2 regions of the Plantactinospora soyae genome follow, and region 2 is predicted to be linked to the other one. Evidence: riboswitches for the same ligand, from Rfam matches in the RefSeq annotation. Region 2 holds a riboswitch; the other holds the start of a gene.
What was found. Region 2 has a riboswitch for cyclic di-AMP ahead of H4W31_RS05290 (coiled-coil domain-containing protein). Riboswitches for the same ligand answer to the same signal wherever they lie in the genome.
Positions count from the first base shown of each region.

Region 1: linked by a shared signal. The riboswitch ahead of H4W31_RS09275 (C40 family peptidase) and the one ahead of H4W31_RS05290 (coiled-coil domain-containing protein) in region 2 are both predicted to bind cyclic di-AMP.

Region 1 covers NZ_JADBEB010000001.1:2,081,090-2,086,842, forward strand. The annotation lists gene H4W31_RS09270 (N-acetylmuramoyl-L-alanine amidase) at 1-1,909, opposite strand, end outside; cyclic di-AMP (ydaO/yuaA leader) riboswitch at 2,175-2,316, shown strand; gene H4W31_RS09275 (C40 family peptidase) at 2,401-3,366, shown strand; gene dcd (dCTP deaminase) at 3,544-4,122, opposite strand; gene H4W31_RS09285 (pyridoxamine 5'-phosphate oxidase family protein) at 4,221-4,772, shown strand; gene H4W31_RS09290 (zinc metalloprotease) at 4,784-5,753, opposite strand, start outside.
Region 2 covers NZ_JADBEB010000001.1:1,181,425-1,192,244, forward strand. The annotation lists gene H4W31_RS44130 (FMN-binding protein) at 1-447, shown strand, start outside; gene H4W31_RS05270 (FAD:protein FMN transferase) at 488-1,282, shown strand; gene H4W31_RS05275 (TIGR04222 domain-containing membrane protein) at 1,288-1,980, opposite strand; gene H4W31_RS05280 (dienelactone hydrolase family protein) at 2,020-2,685, opposite strand; gene H4W31_RS05285 (hypothetical protein) at 2,926-3,129, shown strand; cyclic di-AMP (ydaO/yuaA leader) riboswitch at 3,229-3,359, shown strand; gene H4W31_RS05290 (coiled-coil domain-containing protein) at 3,363-4,388, shown strand; gene H4W31_RS05295 (glycoside hydrolase family 65 protein) at 4,426-6,798, opposite strand; gene H4W31_RS05300 (beta-phosphoglucomutase family hydrolase) at 6,795-7,559, opposite strand; gene H4W31_RS05305 (multicopper oxidase family protein) at 7,686-9,212, opposite strand; gene H4W31_RS05310 (DUF4442 domain-containing protein) at 9,515-9,979, opposite strand; gene H4W31_RS05315 (ABC transporter ATP-binding protein) at 10,145-10,820, opposite strand, start outside.

The DNA.
Region 1 (5,753 bases), 900 kb from region 2:
GGGTGTCGCCGCGGATCACCGTCCAGTCTCCGGGTGAGGAGCCGTCGAACGTGGTGGCCCGGTAGTACTCGCTCGGCAGCAGGTTGCCGACGGCGTACCGCTGACCGGCGGAAAGGGTGTACTGCAACGGGGTGACCGCCTGGTAGGGCACGCCGGCAGGGTAGGCGGCCTCCTCCGGGTACGCCCTGCCGTACACCGGGATCGTCGCCCGACCCGGTTTCGGCGTCGCGACGAGTCCGATCGACCATTTCGCGCTCGGGTTCGCGGTCGGGTTGTGGAACCAGGCCTTCTGCCCGAGGTACCAGATCGCGGTCCAGTCGCCCTGCCGGCCGGCGACCGCGTACGTCTGGCCGGCCGAGGCCCGCGCCCCGTGGTCGGAGATGTGCATCGTGTTCGGGGTGCCGTCGGGGCGCAGTGCGATGTCGTTCACCAGTGGCGCGCCGGCGGCCGGGGCGCTGCGCAGGATCACCGACGACGAGCCGCGCGCCGGGCACGGTACGCCGGCCGCGTCGCAGCCGGTGAAGGCCGGCCGGTTGGTGGCGAAGTCCGGGTCGATGGTGACCAGGCCGGTGCGGGACGTGCCGGTGCTCCAGAACGGGGAGCGGAGCAGGTCGAAGTAGTGCGACCAGTCCCAGTACGGCCCCGGGTCCCAGTGCATGCCCCGGACGTTGGCCGGCAGGATCCCGGGCACGTTGTCGTGACCGATGATGTGCTGGCGGTCCAGCGGGATGTCGTACCGGTCGGCGAGGTGGCGGACCAGCTTGGCCGAGGTCCGGTACATCGCCTCGGTGTACCAGGTGCCCTGGGCGGCGAAGCCCTCGTGTTCCAGCCCGATCGCCTTGGCGTTGACGTACCAGTTGCCGGCGTGCCAGGCGACGTCCTTCGCCTTCACGTGCTGCGCGATGTGCCCGTCCGCCGAACGCAGCGTGTACTGCCAGCTCACGTAGGTGGGATCCTGCACCAGCCGGAGCGTGGTGTCGTAGCTCCCCTCGGTGTCGTGGATGACGATGTACTCGATCTTCTGTCGTGCCGGCCGGTCGGACAGGTCGTGGTTGCCGTAGTCGCCGGCCCCGAACGCCTGGTAGGGCGCGGGGATCCACTCGCAGGAGATGTCGCGCGGGCACTCCAGCCCGTCCGGCCGGGCGGGCTTGCGCAGGCCGAGCCGGTCCAGCCAGGACCGGGCCGGAACGAGTCCGGGGTGGGCGGCCAGGACGATCCGGTGGCCGTCGTCGGTGGTCCGGGCCGCACCCTCGGTGACGGTCCGGTACACCTCGTCGGCGAAGGTACGTGCCGCGTCGGCGCTGTCGCTGCCGGCGTACCGGGCCACCGCGCCGTACCAGGCCGCGGGGTCGCTGGTCCGGCCGGTCGGTCCGGCGAGCGCCTTCTGGTACGACGCGAGCAGCGCCGCCCCGCCCCGGATGTTCACCGCCGGTTCGGTGCGCAGTGCCCGTTCGTCGACCCCGGTCAGCGCGGCGGCGGCGTCGAGGGTCTGCGCCCCCGGAGCGGCCGGTGGCGCGGTCGCCCTGTCGGTGGGAGTCCGCTCGGGCGCGCTGGGGTGCGCGGCTGCGGCGGGCCGGGCACTGTCACCGCGCCGGTCCTCGCCGTGCTCGTGCGGTGCTGCGGGCAACCCGCGCAGGTACTCGGCGTCGGTGAGGTGCATCGGGCCGTACCCGCCGCTGGTGCTCGGCGTGCCGGCGTTGGTGTCCCAACGGGACTCCAGATAGGAGACGCCGAGTAGAACGCTCTCGGGTACGCCGAACTCGGTCGCGGCGGCGGCGTACTCCTGTTGCCGGCCGTCGGACGCCGGGGCGGCCGCCGGCGCGGGGCCGGACGGCACCAGTGCGACGGCGCCGACCATGGCGGTGCCGAGCGCGATTCTCCTGCTCAACGGCATTGTCGTTCGAGGCATCGAACCTCCATTCGCCGGGGGTGGGCTTGAAGATCACCCTCCACCCGGGACCGGCGTCCGTCAATAGCTGCCGGTCAGGCTCACCGCGATGTAGGAAATCTTCACCTATTTCCCAGGGCGTTCGGACACCTGTTCGCTCGCACCCTCAGCGAGCGTCCAGATACATAACGAATCGACTCGAATCATGGGTTGCGTTTGAATAACAGGCTTCTCTAATGTTGGGGACCGTCGGAGACGACGGCCTGCCGCCCATCCGGGCGGCGACGTCTCTACACCGCCGAATCGTCGAGAATCAGCGAACCGGGGACCCGGGCACCATGGGGTGAATCCGCGCGTCAGCGGTAGGGCGAATCTCTTCCCGCCCGAACCCGTCAGCTAACCCGGTAGGCGGGCTTACGGAAGAAGGAGTACGGACCCCGGTGGCTGCCCCTGCCCCGCGGTCGCCCTCCCTCCGGTCGGTTTCGACTGGCCAAGGGACGGCGACACCGCCTTTGCGAAGGTCCATTCTCGCCGCCGCATTCGCCGTGCTGGCCAGCGTCGCCGTGCTGTTCGTGGGCACCACGCCGGCCCTCGCCGAACCCACGGTGGCCGAGATCGAAAAGCAGATCGACACCGCCTGGCGCAAGCTGGAGCCGGTCGTCGAGAAGCACAACGCCACCCGGCAGGACCTGACCGCGAAGAAGGCCCAGGCCAAGACCCTGCGGAACAAGATCGCCCCGCTCCAGTCGCAGATCGACGCCGCGATGGACCGGGTGAGCGAGTTCGCGGTGGAGGCGTACAAGGGCGACAAGGCCTCGTCGCTCAACGCCCTGCTGACCAACAAGTCGCCGGCCGCGCTCGTCGGCCAACTCTCGGTGCTCGACCAGTTCGCCCGTCAGCAGCAGCGCGACGTGCAGGCGGTGATCGACCTCAGGGACAAGTACGACGCCCAGAAGCGCCCGCTGGACACCCTGGTCAACCAGCTCACCAAGACCGAGGCCGAGCTGGCCAAGAAGAAGAAGGAAATCGACGCCGAGGTCGACAAGCTGCAGAAGCTGCGGATCCAGGCGTACGGCAACGGTTCCGCCGGTCCGCTCGCCCCGGCGCCCTGCCCGGCCACCTACCCGGGTGGCAACGCCGGCAAGGCGGTCAAGTTCGCCTGCCAGCAGATCGGCAAGCCGTACGTGTGGGGTGCCGAAGGCCCGAGCTCGTACGACTGCTCCGGCCTGACCCTGGCCGCCTGGGCCAAGGGCGGTGTTTCGCTGCCGCACAACGCCCGCGCCCAGCGGGGCAAGGTCAAGTCGGTCAGCCGCTCCGAACTCCGCCCCGGCGACCTGGTCTTCTACTACGCCGACCTCAGCCACGTCGGAATGTACGTCGGAGGCGGTTGGATCGTGCACGCCTCCCGGGCCGGCGAACCGGTCAAGATGAAGCGGATGGACGACGGCGAGATCCACAGCTTCGGCAGACCTGGCTGATTCAGTCCGATCGGTCGACCGGAGGAGGGACCCGGAAGACCGAGTTGTACGCGGAAGAACCCCCGTCGCAACCATGCGGCGGGGGTTCTGTCCTTCTCGGGCGGGCCGTACGAGCCCGCGGCGTGCTCCGGTCGGGTCAACTCCGCCTGGCGGCGTCCGGGACGCTGTAGGCGGGCCTCAGCGGGTGGGCCAGGTGTGCCAGTTCTGCCACGAACGGCTCGGGGTCGGTCCGCGCTGCCCCTGGTAGCGCGAACCGTAGACGGCCGAGCCGTACGGGTGCGCGGACGGCGACGAGAGTCGGAAGATGCAGAGCTGACCGATCTTCATCCCGGGCCACAACCTGATCGGCAGGTTGGCGACGTTCGACAGCTCCAGGGTGACGTGACCGGAGAACCCGGGGTCGATGAAGCCCGCGGTCGAGTGGGTGAGCAACCCGAGCCGGCCCAGACTGGATTTGCCCTCCAGTCTGCCGGCGAGCTGGTCGCCGAGCGAGATCGCCTCAAGGGTCGACGCGAGCACGAACTCGCCGGGGTGCAGCACGAACGGCTCGCCGTCCGGCACGTCGACCAGCGAGGTCAGCTCGTCCTGCTGGATCGCCGGGTCGATGTGGGTGTAGAGGTGGTTGTTGAAGACTCGGAACAGGCGATCCAGACGTACGTCGATGCTCGACGGCTGCATCAGCGCGGGTTCGAAGGGCTCAAGCGCGAGGGTGCCCGCCTTGATCTCGATCACTAGGTCGTGGTCAGAGAGCAGCACCGTGCCACCTTAGCGACTTCCCGGACCGGGCTCGGCCGTGACCTGCCGAAGTGCGGGTCGGGGTAGGTGATCGAACATATGTTCGATAGAATGTTCCCATGGCATCCTGGTCCGAATTCGCCTCCGACGAGCCCCGTCTCGCCGACGCGATCCGCGTCCTCATCCAGCAGTACGGGCCGGGTCTCGGCTACCTGGCGACCGTGCGCGCCGATGGTGGGCCGCGCGTGCACCCGGTCTCCCCGGTCATCACCGACGAGGGGATGTTCTGTTTCGTGGTCGACTCGCCCAAGCGCCGTGATCTCGAACGGGACGGCCGCTACGCGTTGCACTCGTTCCCACCGGAGGACAGCGACGACGAGGCCTACGTGGCTGGCCGGGCCCGCCCGGTGACCGACCAGACCCGGGTGGACCAGCTCGCCGGCAACCTGAGGGCCGCCCCTCAGGTCGACTGGCGGCTGTTCGAGTTCACGGTCGACGTGGCGATGCTGTCCCGGCACGGCAGCAACGGAGCCACCCCGCTGGCGGGCGACCGTTCCGAGCGCCCGGCGGTGCAGGTCTGGCTGGATCCGGCCGGCGCCACCCCGGCCGTCGGGCCGAAACGGAGGATCCGGCACCGGGCCGCCGCCGAGGAGCCGGTGCCGGCACCCTGACCGGAGCGGAACTACGACTCGCGGAGCGCCTTCCACGCCTTCAGCATCCGGAGCGCCTGCCCGTACGTGAACTGGCTCATGCAGGCGTCGACGGAGTAGTCCATGAAGTTGTGGATCGGGTCGAGGCCGGGCCTGGTGGGGCAGCTGTCGCGCCCCGCCGGGCAGCCGAATGCCGGCACCGCCTCCGGGGGCGTGTCGAACACCTGGTCGCCCCGACCGGCGCAGCCCTCCTGGAAGGTGTGGTAGAGATTCAGCCAGTGGCCGATCTCGTGGGTGGCCGTGTCCCCCGCGTTGTACGGCGTCGCCGTACCGCCCGGCAGCGACTCGGAGAGCACCACCACGCCGTCCAGCCGGTCGAACCTCCGCTCCGGGAAGGTGGCCCAGCCGAGCAGCTCCTCGTCCAGGAGCCCGGTGTAGAGGTTGAGGGTGTCCTTTCCGCCGACCCGGAGCGCCCGCTTCATCTGCGCCTCCGCCGGGCTGTCGACGACGATCGGGTACCAGGCCGGGTTGACCACCCGGTTCACCTTCTTGAGCTTGAACTGGAAGGGCGTCCAGGCCCCGCCGGTACGGCCGGCGAACGAGTCGTTCAGCACCTTGAACTGTGTGTCGATCAGTGACTGTGGAACGTTGCCGCCGGCCCGGGACCCGTCCCTGGCGATGACGTGGATGACCACGTCGATGGTTATCCGGAGCTTGCCGGGAATGCCGAGCGGCGCGACCCCCACCCGTTGGGCGTACGCGGAGTCGACGACGCGTTCCCGTTCGGCCGCCTCGGTCGCGGTCAGCTCGTTCGGCTCGAGCCCGTGTGGCGTACCGGGTCTGGCCTTGGCGCTTGGGTGGTCGTCGGTCGCCTCGACGCAGTCCGGCTCGGCGCTGCCGGCCGGGATCGTCGGCGCCGCGACCGCCGGGCTGGACCCGAGCAGCAGTACGAGTGGAAGGCTCGCCAAGCCGACCCAGCGCGACGACCGTCGAATGTTGTGC
Region 2 (10,820 bases):
CTGCTGATCGGTGCCAAGCTCGGCACCCCGACCTCAGGTGCCGACACCCAGGTCGCGCTGGAGGAGACCGCCGACGAGACCGCCGCCACCCCCACGGCGACCGCCAAGGCCCCGGCCGGCAAGAAGACCACCCCGCCGCCCGCGAAGAAGCCGCCGGCGAGTGGACTGGTCGACGGCACCTTCGCCGGAGCCAACGCCAAGTACGACTACGGCACCATCAAGGTCACCATCACCGTCAAGGCCGGCAAGGTGTCGGACGTCGACGCCAGCTACCCGGACGAGGACCCGACCAGCGCCGGGATCAACGAGAACGCGATTCCGAAGCTGCGCCAGCAGGTGCTCGCCGCGCAGAGCGCCGCCAAGATAACCACGGTCTCCGGGGCCAGCCTGACCAGTGCCGCGTACAAGGCGTCGTTGCAGTCGGCGCTCGACAAGGCGAAGGCCTGAGCCGATGGGTGCCGCAGGGCTGCGCCGGGTCGAGCAGATCATGGGTACGCCGATCAGTGTGCAGCTCACCGACCCACTTCCGGCACGCCGGCTGGAGGAGTTGGCCGAGCAGACCTTCGACTGGTTCCGCGAGGTGGACCAGCGGTTCAGCACCTACAAGGAGGACAGCGAGGTCAACCGGTTCGACCGGGGTGAACTCGCCCTCGCGGACGGCTCCGCCGACCTGCGGCTGGTCGTCGAGGCCTGTGCGGACCTGTGGCGGGACACCGACGGCTACTTCGACGCGTACGCGACCGGGCGGTTCGATCCGTCCGGTTTCGTGAAGGGCTGGTCGGTGCAGGTGGCCTCGGACCGGCTGCTCGCCGCCGGCTGTCGCTCGCACTGGATCAACGCTGGTGGGGACATCCGGGCCCATGGCGGCCCCCGTCCCGGTGAGCCGTGGCGGATCGGGGTCCGGCACCCGTGGCAGCCGGACAAGGTCTGCTGGGTGCTGGGCAGCACCGACTTCGCGATCGCGACCTCCGGCACCTACGAGCGGGGATTCCACGTCATCGACCCGTACCGGGGCGAGCCGGCCACCGGGCTGACCTCGGTGACCGTGGTCGGCAAGGATCTCGGCCGGGCCGACGCGTACGCCACCGCCGGGGTGGCGATGGGGCGGTCGGGGCTGCGTTGGCTGGCCGAACTGCCCGGCTACGAGGTCGGCATCGTCACCTCCGACGAGCTGAGTTACCGCTCGGACGGCTTTCCGGTGCTGCCGGGCGAACCGGCGGGACCGGCACCGCTGCCGGGCCGGTCCGACCTGGCGGACCAGCCCGTACCGAGGATCGGGTAGCGCCCTCAGGCGTGGCCGGTGACGCCGTCGGCCGCCAATGGGGAGCCGTCCAGCCGCGGGTCGCCGAGGAAGCGTGACCAGCGACCGCCGCCGAGCAGGCCGCCCTCCCGGGCGAACTGCGGCACCGTGGTCAGCAACCCCTCGGTGCCGTACAGCGCCGCCGCCAGCCCCGGTTCCAGCGTCCGCTCGCCGGTGGGAAACGGATGCTGGCGGTGGGCGGCGCGGAGCAGCCGGGCACCGCTCACGGTCCGGCGGGGCAGGAACCAGCTGGCGATTCCACCGAACGCCAGCACCATGACCAGTCCGGTGCCGACGCCGACCAGGTCACCGGCGACCAGCCGGGTGACCAGCATCGGCGGCACCAGCACCAGCATCGCCGGCAGCAGGAACCGGTGCCAGGCCGGGCGGAGCAGGCCGAGCCCGATCAGGCCCTCGCGCTGCTCGGCCAGGGCCCGCCGGACCCGGTGCTGGTTGGCCACCTCGCGCGGTGCCATCGAGCCGTAGAGCGCGCCGAACAGCGCACGTTCCAGCGGCTCGACGCCGGCCGGCAGGACGCCGGTCCGCCGGAGCCCACCGGGGCGGTCGGCCACCACCAGACCCCGGACGTGCAGCTTGACCAGCGCGGTCCGGACGGCGGCCCACGCGCCACCGCTCAGGTAGCCGAGGTCCGTCGTGCTGGCGTCCGATGGATCCGTCATACCTTCCAGTATGGAACCCCCGCGCACCTGGTTTGTCGGCTACCTCGCCGGACCGCCGGGCAGGTGGGCGCCGAACCACTCCGCCGCCTCCCGGGCCACCTGTTCCAGGGTGCCGGCCTCGGCGAACAGATGGGTGGCACCGGGTACGACCCGCAGCTCCGCGGGGCTGTCCAGCGCGGCGAGCGCCTGCTCGTTGAGTCGGAGCACCTCGTCGTCGAGCCCGCCGACCAGCAGCAGTGTGCTGGCCCGTACCCGGGTCAGGTCCGGACCGGCCAGGTCCGGGCGTCCGCCCCGGGAGACGACCGCGTGCACCTGATCCGGTCGGGACGCGGCGGCGGCCAGCGCGGCGGCGGCGCCGGTACTGGCACCGAAGAGTCCGATCGGCAGCGGCCCGGCCGGGGCGCCGCTGCCCAACCAGTCGACGATGCCCACGAGCCGGCCGGTGAGCAGGCCGATGTCAAACCGCAGCTCGCCGGTCCGGTCGTCGACCGCCTCCTCGTCCCGGGTCAGCAGGTCCACCAGCAGGGTGGCCAGGGACGCCCGGCCCAGCGCGTCGGCGACCAGCCGGTTGCGGGGGCTGTGCCGGGAGCTTCCGCTGCCGTGCGCGAACAGTACGATCCCGCGCGCGCCGGCCGGGACAACCAGGTCACCGGTCAGCTCGACGCCCCCGGTCGGGATCGTGGTCTCGGTCGTCCGGGTGTCCATCCGGCTGCCTCCCCTGCCTGTCGCGGGCCGGACGCTCCCTGCGGCGGTACGCCGGGACCGGCCTCCGGTGTCGGCCTACCCTGCGGCGGCGGGGTCAACCCCGCGACGTGCCGTGCTCGGCCCGCGCCGGGGCCGCCGGCCGTCGGGTTTGCCGGGATGGACCCGGGGAAGGCCGCTACTACGCCCGACCAGCCACCGGATGGACGATGTGCCAGCCGGCAGACGAAGGTGAGGGATGTTATGGGCCGCCAGAAATCCGGCAAGTCGAAGTCTTCCCAGACCAGCGCCACTGAGGTCGGGGAGCGGACGCCCGATCTGAGCGAGTGGACGGACGAGGCGGCCAAGGCGAGGACGATCGACGACCCGCGCCGGATGCCGCCGCGCGACTCGACCGGACTGCCCTCCAGCGGCGACCGGTACACCGAGGACCCGCGCGACCGTTAGCTGGAATTTCCAACCCGATCGGCGCGACTTCCACCGCAATGGGGTGGTTAGTCCGGTAGGCTGACCCCGGTTTCGCCCGGTGGCGTCCCCTCCGTGCCGGCGCGACCGCCGCCGAATCACCCTCGGGTGAGCCGGGGACCCAGGTAGGTGGGGTGAGTCCGCGACCGCGGTAGGGACTTGTTCCGTCCCGAACCCGTCAGCTAACTCGGTAGGCGGCCGACGGAGGGACATGCATGACGGGATCCAGACGTCGGCGGTTACCGCTGGTCCTGGCACTGCTCGCGGTGGTCGGTGCGCTCGCCGGACCGGGAGGCCGACCCGGCGCGGCGGCCCTGGACCCCGCCGCCCTCGGTGACGAGGGCGGCACCCCGCTGCTCCGCGACGTGCTCGGGTCCACCGGACGGGGCTACGTGCAGGCCAGTAACGCACTGGCCAACGCCAAGGCCCGGCAGGCGAAGCTGGCCGCCGAACTCGTCCGCGTCGAGACCCGGATAGCCGAACTGCGGCCGCAGATCGAGCTGGTCGCCCGCAACGCGTACCAGACCGGTCGGATCGGCCCGGTGCTGGCGCTGCTGCACGCCGGATCGGCCGACGAGTTCCTGGAGCGCGCCCGGGGGCTGGAGACCGTCGCCCGGCGGGACAACGACACGCTGCGCCGGCTGGGCCAGGCCCGGGACCGGGCCGCCCGGGCGAAACTGGCGCTCGACGCCGAGGTCGTCGAGGAACGCAAGCAGCTCACCATCATGCTCCGGCAGAAGCAGGCGGCCGAGCGGGCGCTGGCCCTGGTCGGCGGCGCCTCGACCGGCGGCTTCGTCGTCGCCAGCTCACCGGTCGCCCGGTCGGCGCCGCGCAACGGAGACGGCTCCTGGCCGCCGCAGTCCTGCAACCGGCCCGATCCGACCACCCCGGGCTGCGTCAGCCCACGGACGCTGCACGCGTTCAACGAGGCCCGCCGAGCCGGCTTCACCCGGTTCACCTCGTGCTACCGCTCTGGTGGGCCGTACGAGCACCCCAAGGGTCGGGCCTGCGACTTCTCCGCCCAGGCCGGCGGGTTCGGCGGGAACGCCAAGGGACCCGACCGGACGTACGGCAACAACCTCGCCGCCTTCTTCGTCCGCAACGCCGACCGGCTGGGCGTGCTCTACGTCATCTGGTACCGGCAGATCTGGCTGCCGACGACCGGTTGGAAGTCGTACGGCGGTGCGCACGGCGACGCGTCCAGCGACCACACGAACCACGTACACCTGTCGCTGCTCTAGGGCGTTCTCGCCCTGGCCGGCGGTCCGGCCGGTCGGCCTACGGCTCGCGCTCCGGGGTCCGCCGCACGGGTGCCCGACCGGCCGGCTGCGCCGGTTGTGGTCCGGACGATTCGATCGGCGGCACCGGCCGGGTCACCGGATTGTCGCAGGTGACCCGCAGCAGCTCACCGTGGTGCAGCAGCTCCATGACGTCGTCGGGGTCACCGTCCCGCAGCACGTACGTCGCCGCGTCCGACCGCACGTCCACCCGCAGGTGCACGCCACGCCAGCGGAGCGAGAACTCCAACCGGTCGATCCGGCTCGGCAGTCGAGGGGTGAAGGAGAGGGTTTCGGTGTGGTCCCGCAGCCCGCCGAACCCGGCCACCAGGGCGATCCAGGCGCCGGCCAGCGAGGCGACGTGTACGCCGTCCCGGGTGTTCTGGTTCAGGTCGTGCAGGTCCATCAGGGCCGCCTCGCCCAGATAGTCGTGCGCCAGCTCCAGGTGCCCGACCTCGGCCGCCAGCACCGCCTGGGTGCACGCCGACAGCGACGAGTCGCGGACCGTACGCCGCTCGTAGTAGGCGAAGTTCGCCGCCTTCTCCTCGTCGGTGAACGCGTCCCCGCGCCAGTGCATCGCCAACACCAGGTCGGCCTGCTTGATCACCTGTTTCCGGTACAGGTCGAAGTACGGGTAGTTGAGCAGCAACGGGTACTGCTCCGGTGGCGTACCGGCGAAGTCCCACTCCTGGAACCGGGTGAACCCCTCCACCTGCGGATGCACCCCGAGCTCCGGGTCGTACGGGACGTGCATGTCGTTCGCGGCGTCCCGCCAGGCGGCGGTCTCCTCGTCGTCGACGCCCAACCGGTACGCCTGCTCGGCGTGCCGGGCGACGGCCTCGGCGGCGGCCAGCAGGTTCCGCTGGGCCATCAGGTTGGTGTAGACGTTGTCGTTCTTCACGGCGGTGTACTCGTCCGGACCGGTCACCCCGTCCAGGTGGAACTTGCCGTGCCGGTCGTGGTGGCCGAGCGAGCGCCAGAGCCGGGCGGTCTCCACCAGCAGTTCGAGCCCGGCCTCCCGCTCGAACTGCTCGTCCCCGGTGGCCTGCACGTACCGGCGTACCGCGTCGGCGATGTCGGCCGCGATGTGGAAACCCGCCGTGCCGGCCGGCCAGTACGCGGAGGTCTCCTGGCCCCGGATGGTCCGCCAGGGGAAGGCGGCGCCCTGTAGCCCGAGCGTCCGGGCCCGCTCCTGGGCCAGGTGCAGCGTGGAGTGCCGCCAGCGCAGCGCCGAGGCGACCGCCGACGGCAGGGTGTACGTCAGCACCGGCAGCACGAAGGTCTCGGTGTCCCAGAACGCGTGGCCGTCGTAGCCCGGTCCGGTCAGGCCCTTGGCGGCGATCGGTCGCAGCTCAGCCCGGGCGCCGGCCTGGAGCACGTGGAAGAGCCCGAACCGGACCGCCTGCTGCACCTCCGGGTCGCCCTCCACCTGCACGTCGGAGTCGTTCCAGAAGGTGTCGAGGTAGCCGCGTTGCTCGGCGCAGAGCCCGTCCCAGCCGGAGAACCGGGCGCCGGCCAGCGCCGCGGCGACCTGATCGCGCAGCCCCGGCCGGGACCGCCGGCTCGACCAGCCGTACGCGACGTACTTGACCACCCGCAGCCGCTCGCCCGGCTTGAGTACGCAGGTGACGGTGGTCCGGGCCCAGTCCTCGTACGCCTCGTTGCCCACCACCTTGCGCTCCGGCCCGTGCACCTCGTGGCTCATCGAGACGGCCAGCCGCAGCCCGCTCGCCTTGGTGCGGTGGACCAGCAGGGCACCGTCGCTGTTCACCAGGCGTTCCTCGGCCTGCAACGGCGACTCCAGTACCGCCGCCACCCGGGGATCGCGGCTCTGCGTCGGCAGTTGCTCGTTGGCGACCAGTTCCGACTGCACGATCAGCCGCATCGGACCGTCGACCGGCTCCACCCGGTACTCGATCGCCGCTATCGAGCGCTGGGTGAACGACACCAGCCGGGTGCTGCAGATCCGCACCGTACGACCGGCCGGCGAGCGCCACTCGACCGACCGTTGCAGGGTGCCGGCCCGCAGGTCGAGCACCCGCTCGTGGTGCAGCAGTTCGCCGTACCGGACGTCGAACGGTTCGTCGTCGACGAGCAGCCGGATCGGCTTGCCGTTGGTGACGTTGACCAGCGTCTGACCGGACTCGGGGAAGCCGTACCCGGCCTCGGCGTACGGCAGCGGGCGCAGCTCGTAGAAGGAGTTCAGGTAGGTCCCGGGCAGGCCGTGCGGCTCGCCCTCGTCCAGGTTGCCGCGCAGCCCGATGTGTCCGTTGGAGAGTGCGAACACCGACTCGGACTGGGCCAGCACGTCCAGGTCGAGCCGGGTCTCCCGGACGTGCCACGGCTCGACCGGATACGCCCGTTCCCGGATCATCTGTTTCCGCCTTCGGTCCGTGGCCCGGGCAGCAGCTCGGACAGGTCCTGGACCACCACGTCGGCCCCGTGTTCGCGCAGCGCGTCGGCCTGGCCGACCCGGTCCACCCCGACCACGAAGCCGAACTTCCCGGCCCGACCCGCCTCGACCCCGGCCAGCGCGTCCTCGAACACCGCCGCCTGCTCGGGGCGTACCCCGAGTTGTTCGGCGGCGGCCAGGAAGGTGTCCGGGTGGGGCTTGCCGCGCAACGACCGTTCCCGGGCCACCACACCGTCCACCCGGACCTCCACCATCGGCGCGAACCCGGCCGCCGCGATCACGTCACCGGCGTTGGCGCTGGCCGAGACGACCGCCCGGCGCAGTCCGGCCGCCGCCGCCGCGTGCAGGTAGTCCACCGATCCCTGGTACGCCTGCACGCCGTCCCGCCGGATCACCTGGAGCAGCAGCACGTTCTTCCGGTTGCCCACCCCGTGGACCGTCTCGGCGGTCGGCGGGTCGTCGGGTTGCCCCTCGGGCAGGACGATCTGCCGGGAGGCGAGGAAGGTGCGTACGCCATCGGCACGGGGCCGACCATCGACGTACCGGTTGTAGTCGTCCCCCGGGTCGTACGCCCGGAACGGCTCGCCGGTCTCCGCCGCGCGCCGCCGGAGGAAGTCGTCGAACGTCTCCGCCCAGGCCGCGTTGTGCACCCGGGCGGTCTGGGTCAGCACACCGTCCAGGTCGAACAGGCAGGCGGTCACCTGCGCGGGTAGCCCCAACACGCCTAACAACCTATCCGCACCGCCACCAACCGGCACGGTTAAGCCCCCGGGCCACGCCGGAGCGGAAAGGAAGGGCCCCTTCCTATCGTTTTCTGTAGAAGAAGGGCCCCTTCCTAACACCCCTGCCTAGCCGTGCCCGCTGTGGGCGGGCGGGCGGCCCGGCGACTGGCCCGGTTCGACCACGACGAACTGGCCCATCATTCCCTGGTCCTCGTGGTAGAGCAGGTGACAGTGGAACATGTACGGGATGTTCGGGTCGGCGTAGTCGGCGAACCGGGCGATGATCCGGATCGGGCGGTTCGCCGTCACCAGCACGGTGTCCTTCCAGCCCCGCAGCTCGGGCGGCGGCTCCCGGCCGTCCACCGAGAGCACCTGGAACTGCACGTCGTGTACGTGCAGGTTGTGCGGCGTACCGTCCTGTTTGGCGATTTCCCAGATCTCGGTGGTGTCCCGGGTGACCGCGAAGTCGATCCGCCCCGGGTCCATCGCCCGGCCGTTGATCTTCCGGTCCGAGAGTTGGAACCGGCGGGTGGTGGCCGCCGTCGCCGGGTCCAGCCGGTCGATCGGGACGAGCCGGGCCGGCACCTCGGGCGTCGGCGCGAGCTCACCGGCGGCGCGCAGTTCCAGCACGTCGAAGGAGTCGTCTCCGCCGCTGAACCTGCTGCTGAAGAAGTCGACGCCCGCGTTCGGCGGGTAGCTGCGCAGCACGACCCGCTCGGCCGGCCGCATCGTCACCACGATTTCGGCCCGCTCGCCTGGGGAGAGCCGGATCCGGCCGGTCTGGTGCGGGCTGGCGAGCAGCCCGCCGTCGGTGCCGATCAGGGCGAAGCCACGGCCGTCGGCGAACCCGAAGTCGTACGACCTGGCGTTGGAGCCGTTGAGCAGCCGCAGCCGGACCCGTTCCGTGCTGACGTCGAGGTACGGCCCGACGGTGCCGTTGACCAGCAGCGTGTCGCCGAGGATGCCGACCCCGCCGAGCAGGCTCCGGCCGTCGTCGAACTGCCCGTCGGAGTCGAACCGGCGGTCCTGCACGATCACCGGGATGTCGTCGACGCCGTACCGCCGGGGTAGCGCCAGCGCCGCCGACGGCTCGTCGTCCAGGATGAACATCCCGGCCAGTCCCCGGTAGACGTGCTGCTCGGTCTCGCCGTGCGGGTGCGGGTGGTACCAGAGGGTGGCGGCGGGTTGGTCGACGGTCCAGTGCGGCGACCAGGTCGCGCCCGGCCGGACCATCTGGTGCGGCCCGCCGTCCATCACCGCCGGCAGGTGCATGCCGTGCCAGTGCACGCTGGTCGGACGGTCCAGTCCGTTGACGACGTTCACCAGTACCTTCTCGCCGCGCTTCGCCCGCAGCGTCGGGCCCAGGTAGTCGCCGTTGTAGCCCCAGGTACGGGTCTGGCCGCCCTGGCCGAGGTCGCGCCCGCCGGTCTGCGCGCGCAGGTCGAACACCCGCCGGCCCTGGGCGTCGATCCTGGACTCGGCCAGTGGCGGTACGGCCAGTCGGTGGACGAAGTCGACCTTCCCGGTGGTGTCGACGACGGTGCCGGTCCACGCCCAGGTGCCCAGCGCGACGCCACCGCCGCAGAGCAGCAGTACCCCGGAGAGCACTCCGACCAGCACTCTCGTCCAACGCCGCGATCCCTCGCCGGCCATTTCCGACACCTCCCGATAGCTCCGACAGCTACATGTAGCGTGCCTTCATATCGGGGCGGCGTCCATGCCGGACGGCGGAACTCAGGGACGGCTCAGGGGGACCCGTACCCGGGGCCCAGGGTCGCCCCCCGGCAGCGACCGGCGCACAGATCGGCCGGGCCAGCCACCGCGTGGGCGGACGACCCGGCGCGGCGGTCTGCCGACGGCGGCGGGAAGGGAGCTGACCCGGCGCGGCGGCCCACCGGCGACAGCGGGACGGCGGCGACAGCGGGACGGCGGACGACCGCGAGACGGGCGAGGAACTACCGGCGCTTCAGCGTCCAGAGCACCGTCATCTCGGTGGTCACCTCGCCGTCCTCGGTGCCGATCTCGACCGACACCGGGAACTCCGGCCGGGTCCCGGCCTCGAACTCGGCGATCACCTCGGCGGCCGGGCGACCCAGCCGGGCGGTCGCCCGCACCGCGCCCATCGCCAGTCGCCGGTAACGGATCTCGGCCTGCGCCGCCAGCGGCACGGCGCGGTCGAAGAGCTGGCCGAACGTGCCGAGTACGACCGCACCGGAGGCGGTCTCGCCGAGCGTGAACAACGCGCCGGCGTGCGGACCGCCGACATGGTTGTGGGCCGGTGGCGAGTCGGGCAGCCGGACGACGGCGCGTACCCCACCGGTCTCGTCCGGGGTCACCTCGACGAGTTCGAAGCCGAGGGTCCGGGCGAACGGTACCGAGCCGAGCAGGCCAGCGGCGATCTGCCGCGCGTCGGGAGACATGGCCGTACGCTACTCGCTGGTAACTTACCCCGGCAAGCCTCCACCGAACTGGGAGCTCACCCCGGCAAGCCCCGACCGAACTGGGAACTCACCCCGGCAAGCCCCGACCGCACCCGAGCGGGCTTCCCGGGGTGCGCAGCCGAGCCGGCGCACCGACCGGGTGGGTCAGCGCCATCCCACGTCGATCCGGTCGCCCCGCTCGTCGAAGAAGTGCACCGCGTCCATCCGTACCGAGACCGCCATCGGGTGGCCCGTGGTGACGGCCGGGTACGGGGCGAGCCGTACCGCCAGTTCGGCCGGTCGCCGATGGTGCCGCCCCGGATCGTTCAGAACACTGGTACGCCCACCCCGGTCCTCGGGTGCCGGTTGCCCCGAACCGCCGGTCGCCCGGCCGGTCAGCCGCTGCATCACCTGCCCCAGTCGACGGAGCCCCCGGCCCGCACCGGCGGACCGCTCCTCGGTCACCGGGCCGCCGAGATCGTCGACGACGATCGCGGTCGCACCGATGTCGAGGAACGCCAGGGACTCGTGTCCGTGATGCTCCAGATAGCGGATCCGCCCCTGGAGTACGTCCCCCGGGGTGTCCGGCGCCACCGGGGTCAACGCCTCCGCGCGCATCCCGAGCACGATCCGCTCACCGTGGTAGTGCGCCACCGCCCGCGCCCGGATGTCGTCCCAGGGCAGGTAGAGCGCCTGCTCTCCGAGGTTGAGCGTGACGTACCGGTCCAGGTGCACGTAGACCGTGGCCTCCAGCAGGTTCATCCTGGGACTGCCGAGGAACGCGGCGACGTACAGGGTCGCCGGTCGGCCGTATACCTGGGTCGGCGTGCCGACGTCCTGG